2 regions of the Xenophilus sp. genome follow, and region 2 is predicted to be linked to the other one. Evidence: predicted binding sites of a transcription regulator. Region 2 holds the regulator's gene; the other holds the start of a gene.
What was found. Region 2 encodes LexA, which represses DNA repair genes until DNA is damaged. Its sites were predicted from a motif close to ACTGTATNNNNATACAGT; they were not measured.

Region 1 (8,912 bases), on a different contig from region 2:
CAGCGCGGGCTCGTAGGGATAGGGCCTGAAGCGCAGTGTGGCGCTGCCGCCGAGCGACACACCCACAATGCGCTCGAAATCCGGCACGTCGCGGTGCCAGCCCAGCGGCGTGCCGGGCGCGTACTCGGCCACCAGCGCATGCACCAGGGCTTGCGGCTGGATGCCGAGCCAGGCGGCAACACGAGAGCGCAAGGGCTCCAGCCGCGCATCGAGTGGCGCCGCCGGCAGCAGCCGGTTGGCGTCGTAGTCGAAGGAACCGCCGAAGCTCACCCCCCGCCGGCGTGCGAGGTAGTCCTTGTAGCGCGCGGCCTGCAGCGGCAACGTGGCAACGATGTCCAGCACTGCCTTCTCTTCGTCGGCCGACAGGAACTCGGGCTGGTACACCAGGCCGGGAATGGAAGCCTCCACCGGCCCCGCGTCGAACAGGCTGCACTGCATCGCGTTCATCGGAAGTCCCGGCTTTCGGTGGCGAGGCGCCCCAGCCACGGCGTGAGGTCCACCAGCTTGGTGGCGATGAGGTTGCACACGCGGCCCTCGCGCTGCCAGCGGCCCTTGACCGCCAGCAGGCGCGCGTTCAGCAGGACCGCGCGCTGCGCCTCGCGCACGTGCCGCCAGACGATGACCTGCACGGCGCCGTGCTCGTCTTCAAGGCTGACAAAGATGGTGCCGTTGGCGGTGTCCGGCTGTTGGCGCAGGGTGACGATGCCGCAGGCTCGCACCTCGCGGCCATCCGGCACGCGCTGCAAGTCCTTCGAGGAGAGCAGTCTCTTGGCCTGCAGGCGCGGACGCAGCAGGGCCAGCGGATGCCGGCGCAGCGTCAGACCGGTGGCAGCGTAGTCCCAGACGATCTCCTCGCCCTCCGGCGCCTCGGGCAGCTCCAGCGTGTCCTCGTCCACGGGCGCCTCGCGCAGCAGGCGCGGCGGCGCGTGCAACGCGGCTGCATCCCAGACTTGTTGGCGGCGATGGCCCGACAGGCTGGCCAGCGCATCGGCGGCGGCCAGCAGCTTCATCTCGTGCTGCTCCAGGCCGGCGCGCCGCGCGAGTTCCTCGACGCTGTCGAACGGCGCGGTTTCGCGCTCGGCGGCGATGCGCTCGGCGCTGGCCGCCTTCAGCCCCGCGATCATGCGCAGGCCGAGGCGGACCGCCGGCCTGTCCGGCAGATCCTCCAGCGTGCAGTCCACCGCGCTGTGCATCACGTCCACCGGCCGCACCTCGACGCCGTGGCGCTTTGCGTCCTGCACAAGCTGGCTCGGGCTGTAGAAGCCCATCGGCTGTGAGTTCAACAGCGCCGCCAGGAAGGCGGCCGGCTCGTTGCACTTGATCCAGGAAGAGGCATAGACCAGCAGCGCGAAGGAGGCGGCGTGGCTTTCCGGAAACCCGTACTCGCTGAACCCCTTGATCTGCTCGAAGATGGATTCCGCGAAGGCCTTGTCGTAGCCGCGCTGCGTCATGCCATCGACGATGCGCGCGTAGTAGCGCTCGATGCCGCCCTTGCGGCGCCAGGCCGCCATCGCGCGGCGCAGGCCGTCGGCCTCGCCCGGCGTGAAGCCGGCGGCCAAGATGCTGATCTGCATCACCTGTTCTTGAAACACCGGCACGCCTAGGGTGCGCCCCAGAGCCTCCTTGAGGGCTTCGCTGGGATAGGTCACCGGCTCCTTGCCCTGCCTGCGGTTGAGGAACGGGTGCACCATGCCGCCCTGGATCGGGCCGGGTCGCACGATCGCCACCTCGATGACCAGGTCATAGAAGCACCGGGGCTTGAGCCGGGGCAGCATCGACATCTGGGCTCGGCTCTCGATCTGGAAGACGCCCACCGTATCTGCCTTGCAGATCATGTCGTAGGTCCTGGGGTCTTCCGCAGGAATGTCCTGCATCTCGAAGGTGTGCCCGCGGCGCAGGCTGATGCCCTCGAGCGCCTTGCGGATGGCCGTCAGCATGCCCAGGGCAAGCACATCGACCTTGAGCAAGCCCACCGCATCGAGATCATCCTTGTCCCACTCGATCACGGTGCGGTCCTGCATCGAAGCGTTCTCCACCGGCACCATGCGCGAGAGCAGGCCGCGCGTGAGGACGAAGCCGCCGGTGTGCTGGGACAGATGCCGGGGGAAGCCGATCAACTGCCCTGTGATCTGCAGCAGATGGCGCACGGCCAGGTCGTCCGGCGTCAGGCCCAGCTCGGCGAGCCGTTCGGGCGACACCTCGCGCCCATCCCACCACTGATGGTTGGAGGCGATCGCATCGACCGTCTCGGGCGCGAAGCCCAGGGCCTTGCCCACGTCGCGAATCGCCGAGCGCGGCCGATACGTCACCACGGTGGCGGCCAACGCTGCCCGGTCGCGGCCATACTTCTGATACAGGTACTGGATCACCTCTTCGCGCCGCTCGTGCTCGAAGTCGATGTCGATGTCCGGCGGTTCGTTGCGCTCCTTGCTGATGAATCGCTCGAAAAGGACGCTCATCCGCACTGGATCGACCTCGGTGACGCCCAGGCAGTAGCAGACCACGCTGTTGGCCGCCGAGCCGCGTCCCTGGCACAGGATCCCTTTTGAGCGCGCGAAGGCCACGATGTCGTAGACCGTGAGGAAGTAGTGCTCGTAGCGCAACTCGCAGATCAGGTCCAGCTCGTATTCGATCTGCTGCTGCACCTTCGCGGAGATGCCCTGCGGCCAGCGCCGGCCTGCGCCCTCGTAGGTCGCGCGGCGCAGGTACGACGCCGGCGTTTCGCCCTCGGGCACCACTTCGTCGGGGTACTGGTAGCGCAGTTCGTCCAGGCTGAAGGTGCAGCGCGCCGCGACAGCCAGGGTCTGGGCCAGCAGATCCGCCGGATAGGTCTGCGCCAGGCGCAGGCGGCTGCGCAGATGGTGCTCCGCGCTGCGCTGCAGCCCTCGGCCGCATTCGGTCAGCGGGGTGCCAAGCCGCGTCGCGGTCAGCACGTCCTGTAAGGCCTTGCGGCTGCGCACATGCATGTGTACGTCGCCCAGCGCCACCAGCGGAATTGCCGTCAGCGCCGACAGCGTGCGCATGCGGTACAGCCACACTTCATCGTCGAGGCGGCGCAGCAGTTCGACCCCGATCCAGCAGCGGCCGAGGAAGTGGCGCAAGGTCCAGTGCCCCAGCGCTTCGAGTTGCGCATCGGTGCTGCCGCGCCGAGGCGAGACCAGCGCCACACAGTCCGTCAGGTCGGCCCGCTCCAGTTCCCGCCGGGTCAGGCGGTAGCTGCCTTTCTCGGAGGCGCGGCGCAGCGACGTGATGAAGGCGCAGAGGTTGCCGTAGCCGTTCAGGTTGCAGGCCAGCAGGACCAGTACGAATGGCGCGTCGGGGCCCGTGCCGTCCTCGGCGTCGGCCTGCACGATGAACTGCGCGCCCACCAGCAGCGGCAGGCCGTGCTCCTTGGCCGCCACGTGCGCCCGCACGATGCCGGCCAGCGAGCATTCGTCCGTCAGCGCCAGCGCGCGGTATCCAAGTTCCTTGGCGCGCTCGACAAGTTCCTCCGGGTGGCTGGCGCCCTTCAGGAACGAGAAGTTCGACAGCGCGCGCAGCTCGGCGTAGTCGGGCAGTGCGGCGGCCATCGTCTTGGCGTCGGCGCCGCTCATGCGAAATGCCCATGCAGGAACCACGCGGTCTCGTCGGCCGCCAGACGCTGCTGGTAGATCCACAGCAGGCCTGCGTGGGCGCTCTGCGCGATCCAGTAGTCGCGCTGGACATGGTGGGTGATGGGGCCTTGTGCCGCCTCCGCGCGGTGCCACCAGCCGCCTTCGATGCGGTCGGGTCCGAGAAGCAGTTGCAGCGGCCCCTGGTAGATGGGGCGGTTGTCCCGCACCGCCAGGCGCAGCGCTTCGTCCAGCACCCATGTGGGAAGCGGCAGGTCGGCCCCGTTGGCGCGCTTGCGCGGCTTGGCGACATCTGCGGGCTGCCAGCACTGCATCCACTCCAGCCGGTGGTCGTCGGCCAACAGCGGGCGCAGCACACGGTCTTTGCCCAGCCGGGCCTGGATGCGTTCGAGCACCTGCGCGATGGCCTCGCCGGCGCGGATGGTCTCGGGCAGCAGGGAGCGGCTTTCCTCTGTGAGCGGCGTGACCTCGTCGGCCAACAGTTCCAGGTCACCGGCCGGCGCCGCCAGTTCCACCTTCGCCAGGTGCTCGCCCAGCAGGCGTGACAGATGATCGATGCTGCGGGTCGGCGCGGCAGTGCGCACCGAGAGTTCGCCGCCCGTGCCGGCTTCCTTTGCGCGCATTGCATCGTGGCACCAGCGCAGGGTGAACGCCGTGACGCCTGCATGGCGCGCGGCGAGCCACGCGCCCATCTGCAGCAGCAGACGGTGCGCGGCGAACATCAGTGCCGGTGCGGTCTCCACGCGCGACATGAGTTCGAGCCGCACATGGAAGGTCTCGGGCAGCGTGGTCCACTCATAGGCCTCGGGCCGCTGCCCATAGGCCTGGTCGAGCGCCAGCAGCAGTTCCTTGTCGAAGCGGCGGCCCAAGCCGCCGCGGGGCAGCCTGCGCACGTCTCCCAGGCTGCGGCAGCCCAGGCGCGCCAGCGTGGGTTCGTGGCGGCCGATGGCCGAGACTGTGGCGAGCGGCAGGCGGTCCAGGAGTGCCGCGACCGGCTGCGCGAAGCCGTCCCGCACACCTGCGCGTGCCAACGCCAGTGCGGCCGTGCCGCTCCACGCCCAGGCGACGGACTCGACGCCCAGCTCCGCAGCCTCGGCCTCCACGCGCTGTCGCAGCGCCTCAAGGCCGCCGAACAGCCGCGCGCTCGCCATCACCTCCAGCAGCACGGCTTCCTCGCACCCTGCCACGCGCGGCGAGAACTGCAGCGCCCAGACGGCCAGCGCCTGCTGCTCAATGACCGGCAGGGTGCCGGTGCAGGCTGGCGGTCGCAGAGCGGCCCAGTACCCGAGCATCGGTGGCCTCCTGGGAGGGCGAAGGGGAGGGAACGACGATCGCCTGCTCCGGCCGGCTCAGCCGGGGCGGCAGCACCGCGGCCATCGGCTCGGCGATCGAGCGCAGCAGCAGCACGCCCTCGTGCGGCGGCCCGCGGCGCTTGAGGATGCGCACCTGCAGGTGCCAGTCCCGGCCGAGGGCGACCGACAGGCGCAGCGGTGCGGCCGATGCCTCGCGCTGCATCGTCACCGGCCGGAACAGAAACACGGGTGCGCTGCAGGACTGCGCATGCACCTGCAGGCGGCGCACCTGCTCGGGCCGGGCCTGCGGCAGCCAGGCGAGGATGGCCCCGGGCGGATTGGACTTCACCAATTGCTCGGTGGTCCACAGACGCTCGGCCGGCGTGGCGGCGTCGATCCAGACCAGGTGGTCGGCGCCGATGCCCCACTGCGCCAGGCCGGCGGCATGGGGGCGCTTGGGCGGGGCGACCAGCAGGATCTGCCCGCCGGCTGCCGCCAGCGCCGCCAGGCCCGGCGCGGTCAGCCGCCACTCGCACAGCGCCGCCTGCGGCAGCAGGATCTCGGTCAACGCATGCGTGGGCCAACCCTGGCCGGGCAGCGCCGCGTCCAGTGCGGCGAAGCCCGTCGCAACGGTCGGCGCGTCCGCCCGGCCCAGTTCATCGCCGCGCCAGACGCCCTCCAGCGCGCCGGGCGTGGGGCCGGCGGTCTGGGGCGCGAAGGCAAGAGAGCTTGGCGAAGGCGGAAAGCCTTCTGGCCAGCGAAGGGCGGACATCGGTGGGCTGAATAAACACTGTATGAAACATCAGTATATGGACGCCGGGCGGGCCGTGCTCGCTCGCCCCGCCAGTTTTGTTGTTCTGCGCGGGCATCCGATAGCGGCGGAGCGAGGCGCCAAGCGGCTTGCGGCCGTTCGTCGGCCGGTGCGGACTTTTTTGTAACGGCCCAGCCGAGTGCGGCCAGGGGTCATTCGCTTGACACGGTTTTCCGCACTGTGTGCACGGCGAACCTCTGGTGTCCTACAGGCTCAGCCGTGGGCGGGTGCTACCGTCGTTCCTCAATAAGGAGGCGTACATGAGCGATGACAAAGGCAAAACCGGCCATGACCGCAAACTGATCAACCTGAACGAGCCTTATGAGGTACGGGACTGGACGAAGAGTCTGGGCGTGTCCGAAGAAGAACTGCGCCGCGCCGTCGAGGCGGTCGGCAACTCGGCCGACAAGGTGCGCGAACACCTGAAGTCGGGTAAGTAGCCGGAGGCGGTCATGGCGGACGACGGCAAGGCGCCGACCTCCACCCGGACGATGTGGAAGGGGGCGATTTCCTTCGGCCTCGTCCACATCCCGGTCGGCCTGTACGCCGCCACGGCGAGTTCCGGTATCGACTTCGACTGGCTCGACAAACGCTCGATGGAGCCAGTGGGCTACAAGCGCGTCAACAAGGTCACCGGCAAGGAGATCGCGACCGCCGACATCGTGAAGGGCGTGGAATACGAGGATGGCCGGTACGTCATCCTGTCGCCCGAAGAGATCGCCGCCGCTTTCCCAAAAACTACCCAGACCATCGAGATCGAGGCTTTCCTCGACGCGGACGAGATTCCGTTCGTCTACCTGGAGCGGCCTTATTACACGGCGCCCCTGAAGCGTGGCGAGAAGGTCTACGCGCTGCTGCGCGAGGCGCTGCGCAAGAGCAACAAGGTCGGTGTCGCCAAGGTCGTGATCCAGACCAAGCAGCACCTGGCTGTGCTCATCCCTTGCGGTCGCGCGCTGATCCTGAACCTGCTGCGCTGGGGCGGCGAGATCCGTTCCTTCGAACAGCTCAACCTTCCTCCTCTGGACGCCAAGGCCGCCGGCATCAAAGATGCGGAAATGACGATGGCGATGCAGCTCATCGAGGACATGACGCAGGAGTGGGATGCGGACAACTTCCGCAACTCCTTCGCCGACGAAATCAACAAGCTGATCGAGACCAAGGCCGCGGCCGGCGACATCGCCGACGTGGTCAAGGTCGAGCGCGAAGCTGGCGCGCCGGCCGGCGCGGACGTGCTGGACCTGACTTCGTTGCTCAAGCGCAGCCTGGAGGGCGGCGGCAGGAAGCCATCGCCATCGCGCGCAGCGGATGGGGGCAGCGCATCGGTGACCGCGCTGCCTTCGGCGAAGCGGGCACCGGCGAAGACCGCCACTGCTGCCAAGAAGGCGCCTGCCCGCAAGGCGCCGGCGGCCAAGAGCGCCCCTGCGAAGAAGACCGGCCGCCGCACGGCCTGACGGGGCATCGCGAGGACTTCGAGCATGGCCGACGCCCTCGCGCTCTACAAGAAAAAGCGCAACTTCGCCGTCACGCCCGAGCCGGCCGAAGGCGGGACGCCGGGCACCGAAGCCCTGCAGTTCGTGATCCAGAAGCATTGGGCCAGTCGGCTGCACTACGACCTGCGCCTGGAACTGGACGGCACCATGAAGAGCTGGGCCGTGCCCAAGGGTCCGAGCTTCGACCCTGCCGACAAGCGCATGGCCGTGCAGGTCGAGGACCACCCCATCTCGTACAACACCTTCGAGGGCCAGATCCCGCCCGGCCAGTACGGCTCGGGCAAGGTCATCGTCTGGGACCGCGGCTACTGGGTGCCCATCGGCGATCCGGCCGAAGGCTATCGCAAGGGCAAGCTCGAGTTCGAGCTTCATGGCCACAAGCTGCAGGGCCACTGGACGCTGGTGCGCATGCACGGGCGCGGCGACGAGAAGCAGCCGCCCTGGCTGCTGATCAAGGAGCACGATGGGTTCGAGCGCCCGGCCGCCGAGTTCAGCGTGGTGGACGAGATGCCCGACAGCGTGACCAGGCTGCCGCCGGTGGCTGTCCCGAAGGGGCCGCAGGTAGCGAGGGCATCCCTGGCGAGCACGGCGCGCGACCTGGGCAAGGCGGCCAAGGCGCCGCTGCCCGACACGCTCGCGCCGCAGCTGGCCACCCTTGTCGATGGGCCGCCAGCGGACGTGTCGGACTGGCTGTGGGAATTGAAGTTCGACGGCTACCGGCTGGTGGCGCGCATTGACCGCGGCGCGGTGCGGCTCTTCACGCGCAACGGCAACGACTGGACGGCGAAGATGCCGGACCTGGCCAGGGCGGTGAAGCAGTTGCCGCTGAAATCGGGGTGGCTGGACGGGGAAGTGCTCATGCTCGACGCGCAAGGCATCCCGGACTTCCAGGCGCTGCAGAACGCCTTCGACTGCAGTTCTACGAAGGACCTCGTGTACTACGTGTTCGACATGCCGTATGCGGACGGTCGCGATCTGCGGCACCTGCCGGTCGTGGAGCGGCGGGAATTGCTGCGCGCGGTCGCCGAGCAGTCGCCCACGGACCGCGTGCGCTTCAGCGAGGCCTTCGAGGCCAAGCCCGGCGACCTGGTGGCGTCGGCCTGCAAGCTCGGCTTCGAGGGCGTGATCGGCAAGCGCAAGTCCGCGCCGTATGCGTCGCGTCGCAACGCGGACTGGATCAAGCTCAAGTGCAGCCACCGGCAGGAGTTCGTGATCGGCGGCTTCACCGATCCGCAGGGCTCGCGCACGGGCATCGGCTCGCTGCTGCTGGGAGTCCACGCCGACGACGGCTCGCTGCAATATGCGGGGAACGTCGGTACCGGCTTCAACGAACGTACGCTGGCCGAGCTGCGCGAGAAGTTGGGCGCGCTGGTCACCGACAAGAGCCCGTTTGCGAACCCGCGCGCGATCGCCAAGAAGGCCCACTGGGTGCAGCCGAAGCTGCTGGCCGAGGTGGCCTTTGCAGAGTGGACCAAGGAGAACCGCATCCGCCATTCCGTGTTCCACGGGCTGCGCGACGACAAGCCGGCCAAAGTGATCATCCGCGAAGAGCCTAAGCACCTGGCCGCGGTCGACGCGCCGGCGGCCGAAGGGCAGGGCGCTGCACTACCGCCCTCGCTGCGCGTGTCGAATCCTGAGCGTGTCATTGATGCGTCCACAGGCGTCACCAAGATCGAGCTGGTGCGCTACTACGCCAAGGTGGCGCCGC
Region 2 (13,535 bases):
GGATCGCGTCGATCCAGCCGTGCAGCGCGTCGATGCTGTCGGCCTGCGCCTGCGGTTCGCGCTGGCGGTTGGCGGCCAGCCGCGGCAGCGAGCCGCCGGCGCAGAACCACTCGCCTTCGCCGGTGATGACGACGCAGCGCACCTCGGGGCTGTTCTCCGCGCCTTCCAGCGCCTCCACGCCGGCGGCGTAGATCTCGGGGCCCAGCGCGTTGCGCTGGCCGGGGTTCGACAGCGTCAGCACCATGGTGCTGCCTTCGGTCGTGCTCTTGAGTTCAGCCGCCATGTTCATTCATCCTCATGCTTCAGGCTCAGGCCGAGCGCGCCGCGCCGGCGCAGCCAGGGGCTGGGGCGGTAGCGCGGATCGCCGTAGACGGTCTGCAGGTTGAACAGCACTTCCAGGATGCTGGTGGGGCCGTACAGGTCGCCCATCGCCAGCGGGCCCTGCGGGTAGCCCAGGCCGAGCGTCACGGCCGTCTCCAGGTTGGCCGGCGTGCAAATGCGCTGCTGGCAGATGTCGGCCGCGATGTTGACGATGCTGGCGACTACGCGCTGGGTGATGAAGCCGCCGCTGTCGCGGATCACGCTCACGGCCTTGCCGTCGCGGGCGAACAGGGCGTGCGCCGCGTCGCGCATGTCGGGCCGGGTGGCGGGGTTGGTGGCGAGCACGCGGCGCCTGGTCGCGACGTCGTCGACCAGCATGTCGATGCCCACCGTGCGCGTCGGGTCCAGCCGCTCGACGGCGGCGACGGTGGTGACGTCGAAGCCCAGCGGCGCGACCACGATGAGCGCGCCCGCGGACGGTGCCGCTCCGCTTTCCAGCGTGGCGCCCAGGCCGTGCACGAGGCGCAGCAGCTCGGCGCGCCGCGTGGCGCGCGCCGGCACCCACACCGGCGGCAGCGTGGCGGGTGCAGGCACCGTCGGCTCGGGCGGCCGCTGCGCCACGCCGTCCACGTAGCGGTAGAAGCCTTCGCCGCTCTTGCGGCCCAGCACGCCGGCGGCCACGCGCTGCGCGGCGATCACGCTCGGCCGGTAGCGCGGCTCCTCGTAGTACTGGTGGTAGATCGACTCCATCACCGGATGCGAGACGTCCAGCCCGGTGAGGTCCAGCAGCTCGAAGGGGCCGAGGCGAAAGCCCGCCTGGTCCGTGAGCACGCGGTCGATGGTGGCGAAGTCGGCCACGCCTTCGCCGGCGATGCGCAGGGCCTCGGTGCCGTAGGCGCGGCCGGCATGGTTGACGATGAAGCCGGGCGTGTCCTGCGCCTGCACGGCGCGGTGGCCCATCTGCGCCGCGTACTCGCGCAGGCGGGCGCACACGGCCGGGTCGGTGCGGAAGCCCGACACCACCTCCACCACCTTCATCAGCGGCACCGGATTGAAGAAGTGGAAGCCCGCCACGCGCTGCGGATGTGCCAGGCCGGCGGCGATGGCGGTCACGGACAGGGAGGAGGTGTTGCTCGCCAGCACCGTGTCGGTGCCCAGGGTCCGTTCGAGTTCGGCGAAGAGCGCGCGCTTGGCGTCGAGCCGCTCGACGATGGCCTCGATCACCAGGTCGCAGCCGGCCAGTTCCGCGGCCGATCCCACCGGCTTCAGGCGGGCCGCGAAACCGGCCACCTGTTCGGGCGTCAGCCGGCCCTTGTCCGCCAGGCGCTGCCATTGGGCGCGGATGGCGTCGGCGGCCTGCGAGGCCGCGCCGGGGGCGGCGTCGAGCAGGCGCACCTCGCTGCCGGCCTGCGCGGCGATCTGGGCGATGCCCCGGCCCATCGCTCCCGTCCCGACGACGGCGAGTCGCGAAAAATTCACAATCATGCTCAAAAAGTATTCAGAAGTTGGACTGGCGGGTTAGGAGTGTCAAAATGTGTCAACTTTTGACTTCCTTCGAACGGCACCCATTGTGCGATTCCGTCACGCTGCGGCGACCCTGTTTGTACTCGGGTTCGTGGTGCCTGCCTGGGCGTTGACGCTCGGGCCTCCCCGGGGCACCGCGTGGATCGGCAAGGCGCTGGACGTGGCGATCCCGCTGCGGCTGGATGCGGCGGAGGCGGGCGGCTCGCTGTGCCCGAGCGTGGAGGTGGTGCAGGGCGAGGCGGCCATGGACCCGGGCCGCGTGACGGTGTCGCTGGAACCGGGCAGCCAGCCGGGCGCGCCGCTGCTGCGCGTGCGCACCACGCGGCCGGTGGAGGAGCCCATCCTGACGATGACGGTGCGCGCGGGCTGCGCCGCCACGTCCACGCGCAGCTATGTGCTGCTGGCGGATCCGCCGCCGGTCGAGGCGACGCCGCCTGTCGTGCCGGGTGCTGTTGCGGAACGCGCGGCCGGCGAGGTGTCGTCCGCCGTCGCATCGACCCGGCCGGCGGTGCGCGCGAACCGGGTCCGGCGCGCGCCGGAGGGCAGCGGCGGGGCGCAGGCGTCCGCGCCGCGCCCGAGACGGGCGACAGCAGCCGTGGCGTCCGGCAGCACGCGCAGTGCCGCAAGGCGGGCCGTGGCGCCGAAGCCGCGGCCCGCGCCTGCGGCCAGCGCCGCCGCCGAGGCGCCGAGCGGTGGTGGCGGTCGCCTGCAGGTGGATGCGCTGGAGCCGCTGGCGCCGCGCCCGGTTGCCGCCGCGCAGGCCGCGCCGGCGGCTGCGGCGGGCGTCGCCGGCGGCGCGTCCGCAGCTGCGTCCGGGGCCGCTCCTGCGCCGGCCGGTGACGCTGGCGTGGCTGCCGCGTCGCCGTCCAGTCCGCCGGCCGAGGCCGCCTCGCCGTCCGAGGCGGCCGTGCGCGAGGCCGAACGCACGGTGATGCTGGAAAAGGCGCTGGCCGAACTGCGCGAGCAGACCGCGCGCAACGAGCAGACCCTGCTCGAACTGCGGCGCGAACTCGCGGCCGCGCGCGAGAGCCGCTACAGCAACCCGCTGGTGTACGTCCTGGCCGGGCTGCTGGCCCTGGCGCTGCTGGCGGTCGCGATGCTCTGGCGCCTCTCACGCCGAGACCACGAGCCGATCTGGGTGGAGCCGCGTGCGGCCGGGGGTGGCTCCGCCCGCAAGGGCCGCTTCGCCGCCACGGTGGGCGACCCGGACACACTGCCGGGCCCGGACACCGGCGAGGCAGTCAAGACGCACGAGCCGGGATCGTCGCCGGCGATGCGGACGCTGGGCGCCGCGGCGGTGGCCGTGGACGAGGAAGAGGACGACGGCGCTGCCGACGCGGACGTCCAGGCCCGGCATGCCGCCGGCGAGGACTTCCACGCCACCATGCCGGGGCAGCTTCCCACCTCGCGCTCGGTCAACACCGAGGAACTGTTCGACGTGCAGCAGCAGGCGGAATTCTTCCTCTCGCTCGGGCAGCACGAGCAGGCGATCGAGGCGCTGTCCGAGTACGTCGCCATGCATCCCGACACCAGCGCGCTGGCCTACCTGGAGCTGCTGCGCATCTTCCATTCGCTCGGCCGCATGCTCGACTACGAGCGCGTGCGCCGCCAGTGCCAGCAGGCGCTGAACGTGCGGGTGCCGGCCTTCGACGAGTTCCAGGAACAGGGGCGCCCGCTCGACCACTACGACGAGGTGCTGCGCCGCATCGAGGAACACTGGCCCGGCCCCGAGTCGCTGCCGGTGATCGAGGAGCTGCTGATGCGCAAGCCCGGCGAGGAGGGCGCCGCACCCTTCGACCTGGCCGCCTACCGCGAACTGCTGATGCTCTACGCGATGGCCCAGGAGCCGCCGGCGCAGGCCGATGCGCCGCGCGTGAGCGTCTACGAGACGCTCACGCGGCACCACCAGCGCGAAAGCACCCTGCCGATGGCCCTGTCGACCCAGCCGGCCCCGCTGGACGATCCGCTGTCGCAGCGGGACACCCTGCTGTTCGAGCGGCCGCGGGACTTCTCGCCGACGCGGCCGCCGCACCCGCTGACGGCCACGCTGGACTTCGACCTGGACGAACTCCAGGCGCCGTCCGTCGAGACGCTGCCGCAGGCGCTGCGCGCACGGGACGCTGCGGCGGACAGCCCGTCGGCGGACATCGATCTGTTCGATCCGCGGGTGGAGTCCGGCATCGAACCCGGCGTCACCCGCCGGCGCTGACCGGGCACATGCCGGCCCGCGTCAGCGGTGCGGCCCCGCCCGCCGGTCGAGCAGGGCGCTGAGCCCCAGCGCGCCGAGCAGCAGCAGCACGCCGGCCCAGTTCATCCACGCGTCGGCGCCGCGCGCCATCAGCCAGCCGCCGACGGCCGTGCCGGCCGCCTGGCCGGCGTACATGGCGGAGCTGTTGAGCGCCACCGACCCTGCCGCCAGCGCAGGAGCCAGCGCCACCAGCCGCGCCTGCTGGGCCGAGTTGGCCGCGAAACAGCCCAGGCCCCACGGCAGCAGCACCGCCGCCAGCGCCAGCCATCCGCCCGCCAGCCCGAGCGGCCAGCACAGCAGGCTCGTGGCCATGCAGGCCGTGGTGGCCAGCACCACGCGCCCGGTGCCCAGCCGGTCGACCAGGCGGCTGGCCAGCACGTTGCCGAGCAGGCCGAAGGCGCCGAACCAGGCCCAGACCAGGCCGAGCTGCAGCGCGTCCGCGCCGAGGTGGCGGCGCAGCAGGGGCGCGAAGAAGCTGAAGACGACGAACTGCCCCGCCGCCTGCAGCACCGTCACCGCGATCACGCCCGGCAGCAGCCGGTGGCGCGCCACCTCGCCCCAGGCGCGGCGCGACATCGGCGCCGGCCGCACGCCCGGAGGCAGCGTGCGCCAGACCCACGCGGCCGCCAGCACCGCGCCGGCTGCCACGGCAACGAAGGCCGCCTGCCAGCCGAAGCGACCGCCGACGAAGGCGCCCAGCGGCAGGCCCGCCACCGAGGCGAGCGACCAGCCCAGGAAGATGAAGGTCACCGCCCGGCCGCGCTCGGTGGCCGGCACCAGCTGGCCGATGCAGGCCGCGGCCTGCGGCGTGAAGACGGCGGGCGCGATCACCGTCAGCATCCGCAATGCCATCAGCTCGCCGAGCCCCGTCACCGCCAGCGCGGCGAGGTGCCCGGCGGCATACCAGAGCAGGGAGAGCGTCAGCAGCACGCGGCGGTCCCATCGCGCGACGGCGCTGGCCAGCAGCGGCGCACCGATGCACATGACGGCCGCGGCGGCCGTGATGAGCTGCCCAGCGACGGCGGGCTCGACCCGGAAGGCGCGGCTGATCTCGTTGAGCGTGCCGGCGACGATCATCACGCCGGTGCCGATGACGAAATTGCCGGCCAGCAGCGCCCACTGCGCAGCGCGCGCGGCGCGTGCGCCGTCGCCGGCGTGGGAACTCACCGGCGGACCTGCAGCGCGCCGGGGTTGACGATGTTGGTGGGGTTGCCCTTGATGAAGCTGACCACGTTGTCGAAGGCCTGGCCGAAATACATCTCGTAGCTTTCCTGCTCCACGTAGCCGATGTGCGGCGTGCAGATGCAGTTCTCCAGGCGCAGCAGCGCGTGGCCCTGCAGCGGCGGCTCGCTCTCGAACACGTCCACCGCCGCCATGCCCGGACGGCCGCGGTTGAGCGCCGCCAGCAGGGCGTCGGCCTCGACCAGCTCGGCGCGCGAGGTGTTGACGAACAGGGCCGTCGGCTTCATGCGCATCAGGTCCTCCAGCCGGACGATGCCGCGCGTGTCCTCGGCCAGGCGCAGGTGCACCGACAGCACGTCCGCGTTCTCGAACAGCGCCTCGCGGCTGGGTGCGATCTGGAAGCCGTCGGAGCGGGCGCGTTCGCAGCTCGCCTCGCGGCCCCAGACGATGACCTGCATGCCGAAGGCCTGCCCGTAGCGCGCCACCAGCTGGCCGATGCGCCCGTAGCCCCAGACGCCCAGCGTCTTGCCCTTGAGCACCATGCCCAGCCCGAAGTTGGGCGGCATGGAGGCCGACTTCAGCCCCGACTGCTGCCACGCCCCGTGCTTGAGGTTGCTGATGTACTGCGGCAGGCGGCGCATGGCCGCCATGATCAGCGCCCAGGTCAGCTCGGCCGGGGCCTGCGGCGAGCCGGAGCCCTCGGCCACCGCCACGCCGAACTCGGTGCAGGCGTTGACGTCGATGTGCGCGCCGGCGCGGCCGGTCTGCGAGATCAGTCGCAGGCGGGGCAGCTTTTCCACCAGTTGGCGCGTGATCTGCGTGCGCTCGCGGACCAGCACGATCACGTCGGCGTCCTTCAGGCGCACCGAGAGCTGGCCGATCCCCTTGACCGTGTTGGTGTAGACCTTGGCTGCGTAGGCGTCGAGCTTGGAGGCGCATCGCAGCTTGCGCACCGCGTCCTGGTAGTCGTCAAGGATCACAATGTTCATGGGTTTCCATTGTGCCTTGCGCATGCCCGCGCATCGGGGCCGCCGGGGCTCCAGAGTGCCCTTGGAAGGGCGTGGTGCCGGCGCGCCGCCTTAGTGCGGGCGCCCCAGCTGCCGGCGTCAGTGCGTGAGCGGCGACCCGGCTGCCTCCAGCGCGGCCAGCCGCTCCAGCTCGGCGCAGACCTCGTCCATGCGGCCGGAGATGACCACGCCGCCTGCGGCCGGGCGGCCTTGCTGGCCGCGTTCGACCAGCCGGGTGATCTTGAGCGGCCTGGCCGGCCGGATGGCCTGCTGCGCCGCGGCGCTGCCGTGCAGGCCGCAGGCCGGCCGCACGGCCACGTAGCGCAGCGCGTGGCGGCGGCGGTGCCGGCTCTCCATCCAGCGGCCGGCGATGGACTGGAAGGGCACGAACAGGTCGGCCAGGGTGAGCAATGCGATTCCCATGTGAACTCCTGAGGGAAGGTTGAACACAGGCAGGATTCGTCGGTGGAAGGCCGCGCCAGGGTGATGGCCTGCAAGAGCAGCCATACGCCCGCCACCTGGCACGGCCCGGAATCGGTGCGGGTGCTACATCAGCATCGTGTTGCGGATCAGGCCGACGGCCAGGCCCTCGATCTCGAAGGGCTCGCCGGGCTGCACCACGATGGTGGGGTAGTCGGGGTTCTCGGCGTGCAGCTCGATTGCGTCGCGGGTGCGCTTGAGCCGCTTGACCGTGACTTCCTCGCCCAGGCGCGCCACGATGATCTGGCCGTTGCGCGCCTCCCTGGTGGCCTGCACGGCGAGCAGGTCGCCGTCCATGATGCCGGCGTCGCGCATCGACATGCCGCGCACCTTGAGCAGGTAGTCGGGCTTGTGCTGGAACAGGGTGTTCTCGACGTAGTAGGTCTGGTCGACGTGCTCCTGCGCCAGGATGGGCGAGCCGGCCGCGACGCGGCCGATGAGCGGCAGCGCGAGCTGGGCGATGCCGGGCAGGGCGAGCGACATCTGGCTCGTGCGCGACTCGCCCAGGGCGCGCAGCGCATCGCCCTTCAGGCGGATGCCGCGCGAGGTGCCGCTGACCAGCTCGATGACGCCCTTGCGTGCCAGTGCCTGCAGGTGCTCCTCGGCCGCGTTGGCGGACTTGAAGCCCAGTTCGGCGGCGATCTCGGCGCGCGTGGGCGGCGCGCCGGTGCGCGCCATGACACTGCGGATCAGGTCCAGGATCTGCTGTTGCCGGGCGGTAAGCTTGACGGCGAAGGGCGAGGCGGGCAGGTTGAGCATCGGACGACTCCTTGCAAGAACGCGGATGACCGGGGCAGGCCGGACACTGATTGCGCATCCAGTAACTGTATTTTTAACCAGTTTCTCATGATTGACAAGTGCATCGCATCACCGCCGGGGTCGGCGAAGGTCGTCGTGCTGGGCACTGGCGGCACCATCGCCGGCCGGGCCGCCGTGCAGGGCGACAACCTCGGCTACCGCGCCGGCGAGGTCGGCGTGGACGAGCTGCTGGCCGGCATCGAGGTGCCGGGCGTGGCCCTGCAGGCCGAGCAGGTGGCCAACATCGACAGCAAGGACATGGATGCCGGGGTCTGGCGCGCGCTGGCGCTGCGCTGCGCGCACTGGCTCGCGCAGGACGTGGCCGGCATCGTCGTCACGCATGGCACCGACACGCTGGAGGAGACGGCCTTCTTCCTGCACAGCGTGCTGGCGCCGCGGCGGCCGCTGGTGCTGGCCTGCGCGATGCGCCCGGCGACTTCGCTTGCGCCCGACGGGCCGCAGAACCTGCGCGATGCGATCGGCGTCGCGGCCACTCCAGGGGCGGCGGGCGTGCTCGCGGTGTGCGCGGGGACGATCCACGGCGCTCAGGCGGTGCAGAAGGTGCACCCCTACCGGCTCGACGCCTTCTCCTCCGGCGACCTCGGGCCGCTGGGCGTGATCGAGGAAGGCCGCGTGACGCTGGCGCAGGGCTGGCCGGCATCGCCGCCGGCGGCGCCGGCGCTCCTGCAGCGCATCGCCGAGCAGGCGCCGTGGCCGCGCGTGGAGATCGTGCTCAGTCACGCCGGCGCCGGCGGACGGCTGGTGGATGCGCTGCTGCGTGAACGCGCGCAGGACCCTGCCGTCGGCGTGCAGGGCCTCGTGCTGGCCGGCACCGGCAACGCGACGCTGCACCGGGACCTCGAATCGGCGGCGCAGCGGGCGCAGGCGGCGGGCGTGACCGTGGTGCGCACGACGCGCTGCCCCTTCGGCCGCGTGCTGGCGTCGGGCGCAGAGGCATTGCCGGAGGCGGTCGATCTGCCGCCGGTGAAGGCGCGCATCGCGCTGATGCTCTCGCTGATGCAGGCCGGCTGAGCCGGCCCGATGCGGCAAAAGAAAAGCCACTGCCCCGCGGGGGAGTGGCTTCGTCTTCGCGCCGCCGGCTGCAGGCCGGTGGGAAGGGGGCAGGCTCAGCCGCCCAGTGCCTCGAAGGCGCGGCGGGTGATCTCGTCGACCGAGCCCACGCCGCTGATGGCGCGGTACTGGGGCGCGCCGGCCGGGTCTTGTGCCGCCCACTGCCGGTAGTAATCGACCAGTGGGCGCGTCTGCTGGCTGTAGACGTCGAGCCGCTTGCGCACGGTCTCTTCCTTGTCGTCGTCGCGCTGGATCAGGTCCTCGCCGGTGGCGTCGTCCTTGCCTTCCACCTTGGGCGGGTTGAAGCGCACGTGGTAGGTGCGGCCCGAGGCCGGGTGCGAGCGGCGGCCGCTCATGCGCTCGATGATGTCCTCGAAGGGCACGTCGATCTCGAGCACGTAGTCGAGCTTGACGCCGGCCGCCTTCATCGCGTCGGCCTGCGGGATGGTGCGCGGGAAGCCGTCGAACAGGAAGCCGTTGGCGCAGTCGGGCTGGGCGATGCGTTCCTTGACCAGGTTGATGATCAGGTCGTCGCTGACCAGGCCGCCGGATTCCATCACCGTCTTGGCCTGCAGACCCAGTGGCGTGCCGGCCTTGACGGCTGCGCGCAGCATGTCGCCGGTGGATATCTGCGGGATGCCGTATTTCTGGCAGATGAAGGTCGCCTGGGTGCCTTTGCCGGCCCCGGGGGCGCCCAACAGGATGAGTCTCATGGTGTCCTCGGACGGTTCTTGGAATTCGTGCCGCGGTGCCGCAGGGCCTGCGTGCCGCGCGCGCCTCGCCTCGGGCGCCAACCGGTCGAGGATAGCATGCGCTCACGGGCTGACGGCCCGCTTGCAGGGCCGTTCAGGCGCCCGCCAGCAGGGCGCGCACGCGCTCCAGGTCGGCTGGCGTATCGACGCCCGGGCCGGGCGCGGCGGCGCTGACGTGCACGGCGATGCGGTGGCCGTGCCAGAGGGCGCGCAACTGTTCCAGCGACTCCAGCCGTTCCAGCGGCGAAGGCGCCAGTCGGGGGAACTGCCGCACGAAGCCGGCGCGGTAGCCGTAGATGCCGATGTGCCGCAGCGGCGGGGGCGAGGGCAGCCCGGTGGGGGTGCCCGAGGCGGCGAGATCGCGCGGCCAGGGGATGGGCGCGCGGCTGAAGTACAGCGCCATGCCGGCGTCGTCCGTCACGGCCTTCACGACGTTCGGGTTCAGGTAGTCGTCCAGGCTGTCGATCGCGTGCACGGCGGTGCTCATCGCCGCCTCGGGCCGGCGCGCCAGGGCGTCGGCCACGGCGTCGATCAGGGCCGGGTCGATCAGCGGCTCGTCGCCCTGCACGTTGACGACGATGGCGTCGTCGGGCAGCGCGAGCAGGGCGCAGGCCTCGGCCAGCCGGTCGCTGCCGCTGGGATGGTCCTGGCGGGTGAGCAGCGCCTGCACGCCGTGCGCCGCGCAGGCCTGCACGATGCGCTCGTCGTCGGCGGCGACGACAACGCGCTGCGCGCCGGACAGCGCCGCGCGCTGCGCCACCCGCACCACCATCGGCAGGCCGCCGATGTCGGCCAGCGGCTTGTCGGGCAGGCGCGTGGAGGCCAGCCGCGCGGGGATCAGGACGACGAAGCTCATGACATGGTCTCTACGCTTGCCACTTCGTGTGCGCTGCGTTCACAGGCCCAGTTCTTCGTCGGTCATCGGCCGGGCTTCGGTCTCGAGCAGGATGGGGATGCCGTCGCGCACCGGATAGGCCAGCCGCGCGCTGCGCGAGGCCAGTTCCTGCTTCTCGGCGTCCCAGGTCAGCGGGCCCTTGGTGACGGGGCAGACCAGCAGTTCAAGCAGCTTGGTGTCCATGCCGGGATGATAGTTGGGCGTCCAGCGCAGAGAAGAAGGCAGGCTCGGGCGCGAGCAGCAGCGGCACGGCCAGCGCGTCCGGCGCGACGCGCCAGAGCTTGGCGGCGTCCTTCTCCGTGCACAGCAGGGTGGTGTGCGCGGGCGGCTGCCAGCCGTCGAAGTCGTGGTGGTCGGGCAGCGCGATGCATGCGTGCGGCCGCACGCCGCGCTCGGCCAACATCTCGAAGAAGCGCTGCGGCTGCGCGATGCCGGCGACGGCCACGATGCCGCCCTGCCCGGCGAGGTCGGCCAGCGGGACGCGCCGGCCCTCGCGGCCGATGGCGTGGTCGTCCAGCCGGCGCGGCGCGTGGAAGCCGGCGAAGGCGGGCTGCCGCCCGGTGTGGACCACGATGTCGCAGCGGCGCGGCCAGGGCTCGCGCAGCGTCCCCGCCGGCAGCAGCCAGCCGTTGCCGATGCCGCGGTCGTCGAAGACGCAGATCTCCACGTCGCGCTGCAGGGCCAGGTGCTGCAGGCCGTCGTCGCTGACGATCAGCTGCAGTCCGGGCTCGCGCGCGAGCAGGGTGCGGGCGGCAGCGACGCGGTCGCGGTCGACCTGCATGGGTGCGCCGGTGGCCTGGTGGATCAGCAAGGGCTCGTCGCCGACGTCGCGCGGGTCGCTCGTTGCGATGACGGGCCGGCCGTCGTCGGTGCGGCGCCCGTGGCCGCGCGAGACCACGCCCACGCGCCAGCCGCGCGACTGCAGGTGGCGCACGACGGCGATGACCACCGGCGTCTTGCCCGCGCCGCCGGCCACCACGTTGCCGACCACCACCACCGGCACGGCCACCCGCTGCGAGCGCAGCCAGCCGCGCGCGTAGGCGGCGCGGCGCAGCGCGGCCAGCAGGCCGAACGGCAGCGAGAGCGGCCACAGCAGGCAGGCCAGCGGGCCGCGGCGGGTCCAGGCGCGCTGCAGGCCCATGGGCTGCTCCAGTGCGCGCGGGCTCAGCGCGCAGCCTGCGCGGTGGGCTGGGTGGCGAAGGTGATCTGCATCAGGCCGCTGCGGCGTGCGGCCTCCATCACGGTGATCACCGACTGGTGGGCGGCGGCGGCGTCGGCGCTGATGACGACGACACCGTCGCGCCGATCGCCCGCGGCGGCCTGCAGCGCGGCGGTGACGGCGTCGACGCTGCGCTCGGGCAGCACCGTCTTGCCCACCGCGAAGCGGCCGTCGGCGCCCACCGCCACGACGATCTCGCGTGGCCGGTCGCGCTGCGGCTCGGCGTCGGCCACCGGCAGGCGCACTTCCATCTCGGTGAACTTGCTGTAGGTGGTCGACAGCATCAGGAAGATGAGGATCACCAGCAGCACGTCGATGAACGGGATCAGGTTGATCTCCGGCTCCTCGTCGCTGCCGTGGCGGAAGTGCATGCGGCTCATCGCGGGGCTTTCGGTGCGGCGGCGGCGCGGCTCACTTGCCGCTGCGCAGCGTGGCCAGGTGGCGGGCGAAGCGCTCGCCCGCCAGTTCCAGGTTCAGCAGGTACTCGTCCACGCGGGTGCGGAAGTAGCGCCAGAAGATCAGCGCCGGGATGGCGATGATCAGGCCGAAGGCCGTGTTGTAGAGCGCGACCGAGATGCCGTGCGCCAGTTGCGCCGGGTTGCCGCTGCCCACGCCGCCGCTGGCGGGCGACTGCGAGCCGAAGATCTCGATCATGCCGATCACCGTGCCCAGCAGTCCCAGCAGCGGGGCGGCCGAGGCGATGGTGGCCAGCGCGGGCAGGTAGCGCTCCAGCTTGTGCGCCACGGCGCGGCCCCTGGCCTCCATGGCCACGCGCACGTCTTCCTCTGTGCTGCGCGGATGGGTGTTCATGGTGCGGAAGCCCGCGGCCAGCACCTCGCCGAGGGCCGAGCTCTGCTCCAGGCGCGTCACCACGTCCGGGCCGGGTACGCCGCCCTGCGATGCGGCGATGGCCTCGTCCAGCAGCTTGGGGGGCAGGACCTTGGCGGTCTTCAGGCTCACGAAGCGCTCGATGACCAGCGCAAGGGCCAGCACGGAGCACAGGAGCAGCGGCCAGATCGGCCAACCTGCGGCAACTATGATCGAAAGCAAGAGGTTCCTCCGGGCCCGGGGCCCCGCGAAATGGCGGCGATTATGACCGAGCCCTCGAGCGTGAAATGCGGCCGGCAAGCTGTCGGACTTCGCTCACAGATTCTGTGGACAACTTTGTGACTAACCCCGTTGGCAACCGTCCGCAGGCCGCATCGGCCGGGGCCTGCAACAGATCGAACGATTTTTGGGCAGTGGTTTTCTCTTGCGAATCAAGGGCTTGCACGACACCGTGCGGCTGCGCGGCGCGTTGCACACCCCGTGCGCCGCGGTGGCGGCGCCATGTGGACGACCCGGCGGGCCCGGCGGACGGGCGGCGACATGGATGAGGGCCGCGCCGCGGCGCCCCGCGTGTGGGCGGTGGGCGCGCTGTGCCGGGCCGTGGCCGACGCGCTGGCCGCCCGCTTCAACCCGGTCGCGGTGGAGGGCGAGATCTCCGGTTTCTCCCGGGCCGCGAGCGGGCACTGCTACTTCGCGCTGAAGGACGCGGCGGGCCAGCTGCGCTGCGCCATGTTCCGGCGCGCGGCGGGCCTGCTGGACTTCGACCCCGCCGAGGGCGACCGGGTGGAAGTGCGCGGCCGCCTGGCCGTCTACGAGCCGCGCGGCGATCTGCAGCTGGTGGTGGAAAGCCTGCGCCGCGCGGGGCAGGGCGCGCTGTTCGAGGAGTTCCTGCGCCGCCGCGCGCGGCTGGAGGCCGAGGGCCTCTTCGACGCGGCGCGCAAGCGGCCGATCCCGCCCGTGCCGAGGCGCATCGGGCTGGTCACGTCCCTCGGCGCGGCGGCGCTGCACGACGTGGCGACCGCGCTCGGGCGCCGCGTGCCGCACATCCCCGTGGTGCTGGCGCCGGCCGCGGTGCAGGGCGCCGGCGCGCCGGCGGAACTGATCGAGGGGCTGCGCCGCCTCGCGGCCCTGATGCCGCCGGTCGACGTCATCCTGCTGGTGCGCGGCGGCGGCTCGATCGAGGACCTGTGGGCCTTCAACGACGAGGCGC

Region 1: the regulator LexA is predicted to act here: its motif matches at 5,693-5,710, upstream of imuA (translesion DNA synthesis-associated protein ImuA).

What each region holds. Positions count from the first base shown of each region.
Region 1 is NZ_JBIQNC010000154.1:3,056-11,967, reverse strand. It holds gene ACIY1X_RS19460 (alpha-ketoglutarate-dependent dioxygenase AlkB) at 1-447, opposite strand, end outside; gene ACIY1X_RS19455 (error-prone DNA polymerase) at 444-3,593, opposite strand; gene ACIY1X_RS19450 (Y-family DNA polymerase) at 3,590-4,771, opposite strand; gene imuA (translesion DNA synthesis-associated protein ImuA) at 4,842-5,675, opposite strand; gene ACIY1X_RS19440 (DUF3606 domain-containing protein) at 5,975-6,154, shown strand; gene ACIY1X_RS19435 (Ku protein) at 6,167-7,165, shown strand; gene ligD (DNA ligase D) at 7,190-8,912, shown strand, end outside.
Region 2 is NZ_JBIQNC010000124.1:1,625-15,159, reverse strand. It holds partial or broken gene ACIY1X_RS17475 (oxepin-CoA hydrolase, alternative type) at 1-283, opposite strand, end outside; gene ACIY1X_RS17470 (3-hydroxyacyl-CoA dehydrogenase) at 286-1,806, opposite strand; gene ACIY1X_RS17465 (tetratricopeptide repeat protein) at 1,940-4,054, shown strand; gene ACIY1X_RS17460 (MFS transporter) at 4,076-5,260, opposite strand; gene ACIY1X_RS17455 (D-2-hydroxyacid dehydrogenase family protein) at 5,257-6,264, opposite strand; gene ACIY1X_RS17450 (hypothetical protein) at 6,382-6,705, opposite strand; gene lexA (transcriptional repressor LexA) at 6,829-7,521, opposite strand; gene ACIY1X_RS17440 (asparaginase) at 7,609-8,592, shown strand; gene adk (adenylate kinase) at 8,688-9,344, opposite strand; gene kdsB (3-deoxy-manno-octulosonate cytidylyltransferase) at 9,478-10,239, opposite strand; gene ACIY1X_RS17425 (Trm112 family protein) at 10,279-10,461, opposite strand; gene lpxK (tetraacyldisaccharide 4'-kinase) at 10,442-11,419, opposite strand; gene ACIY1X_RS17415 (biopolymer transporter ExbD) at 11,443-11,868, opposite strand; gene ACIY1X_RS17410 (MotA/TolQ/ExbB proton channel family protein) at 11,909-12,547, opposite strand; gene xseA (exodeoxyribonuclease VII large subunit) at 12,866-13,535, shown strand, end outside.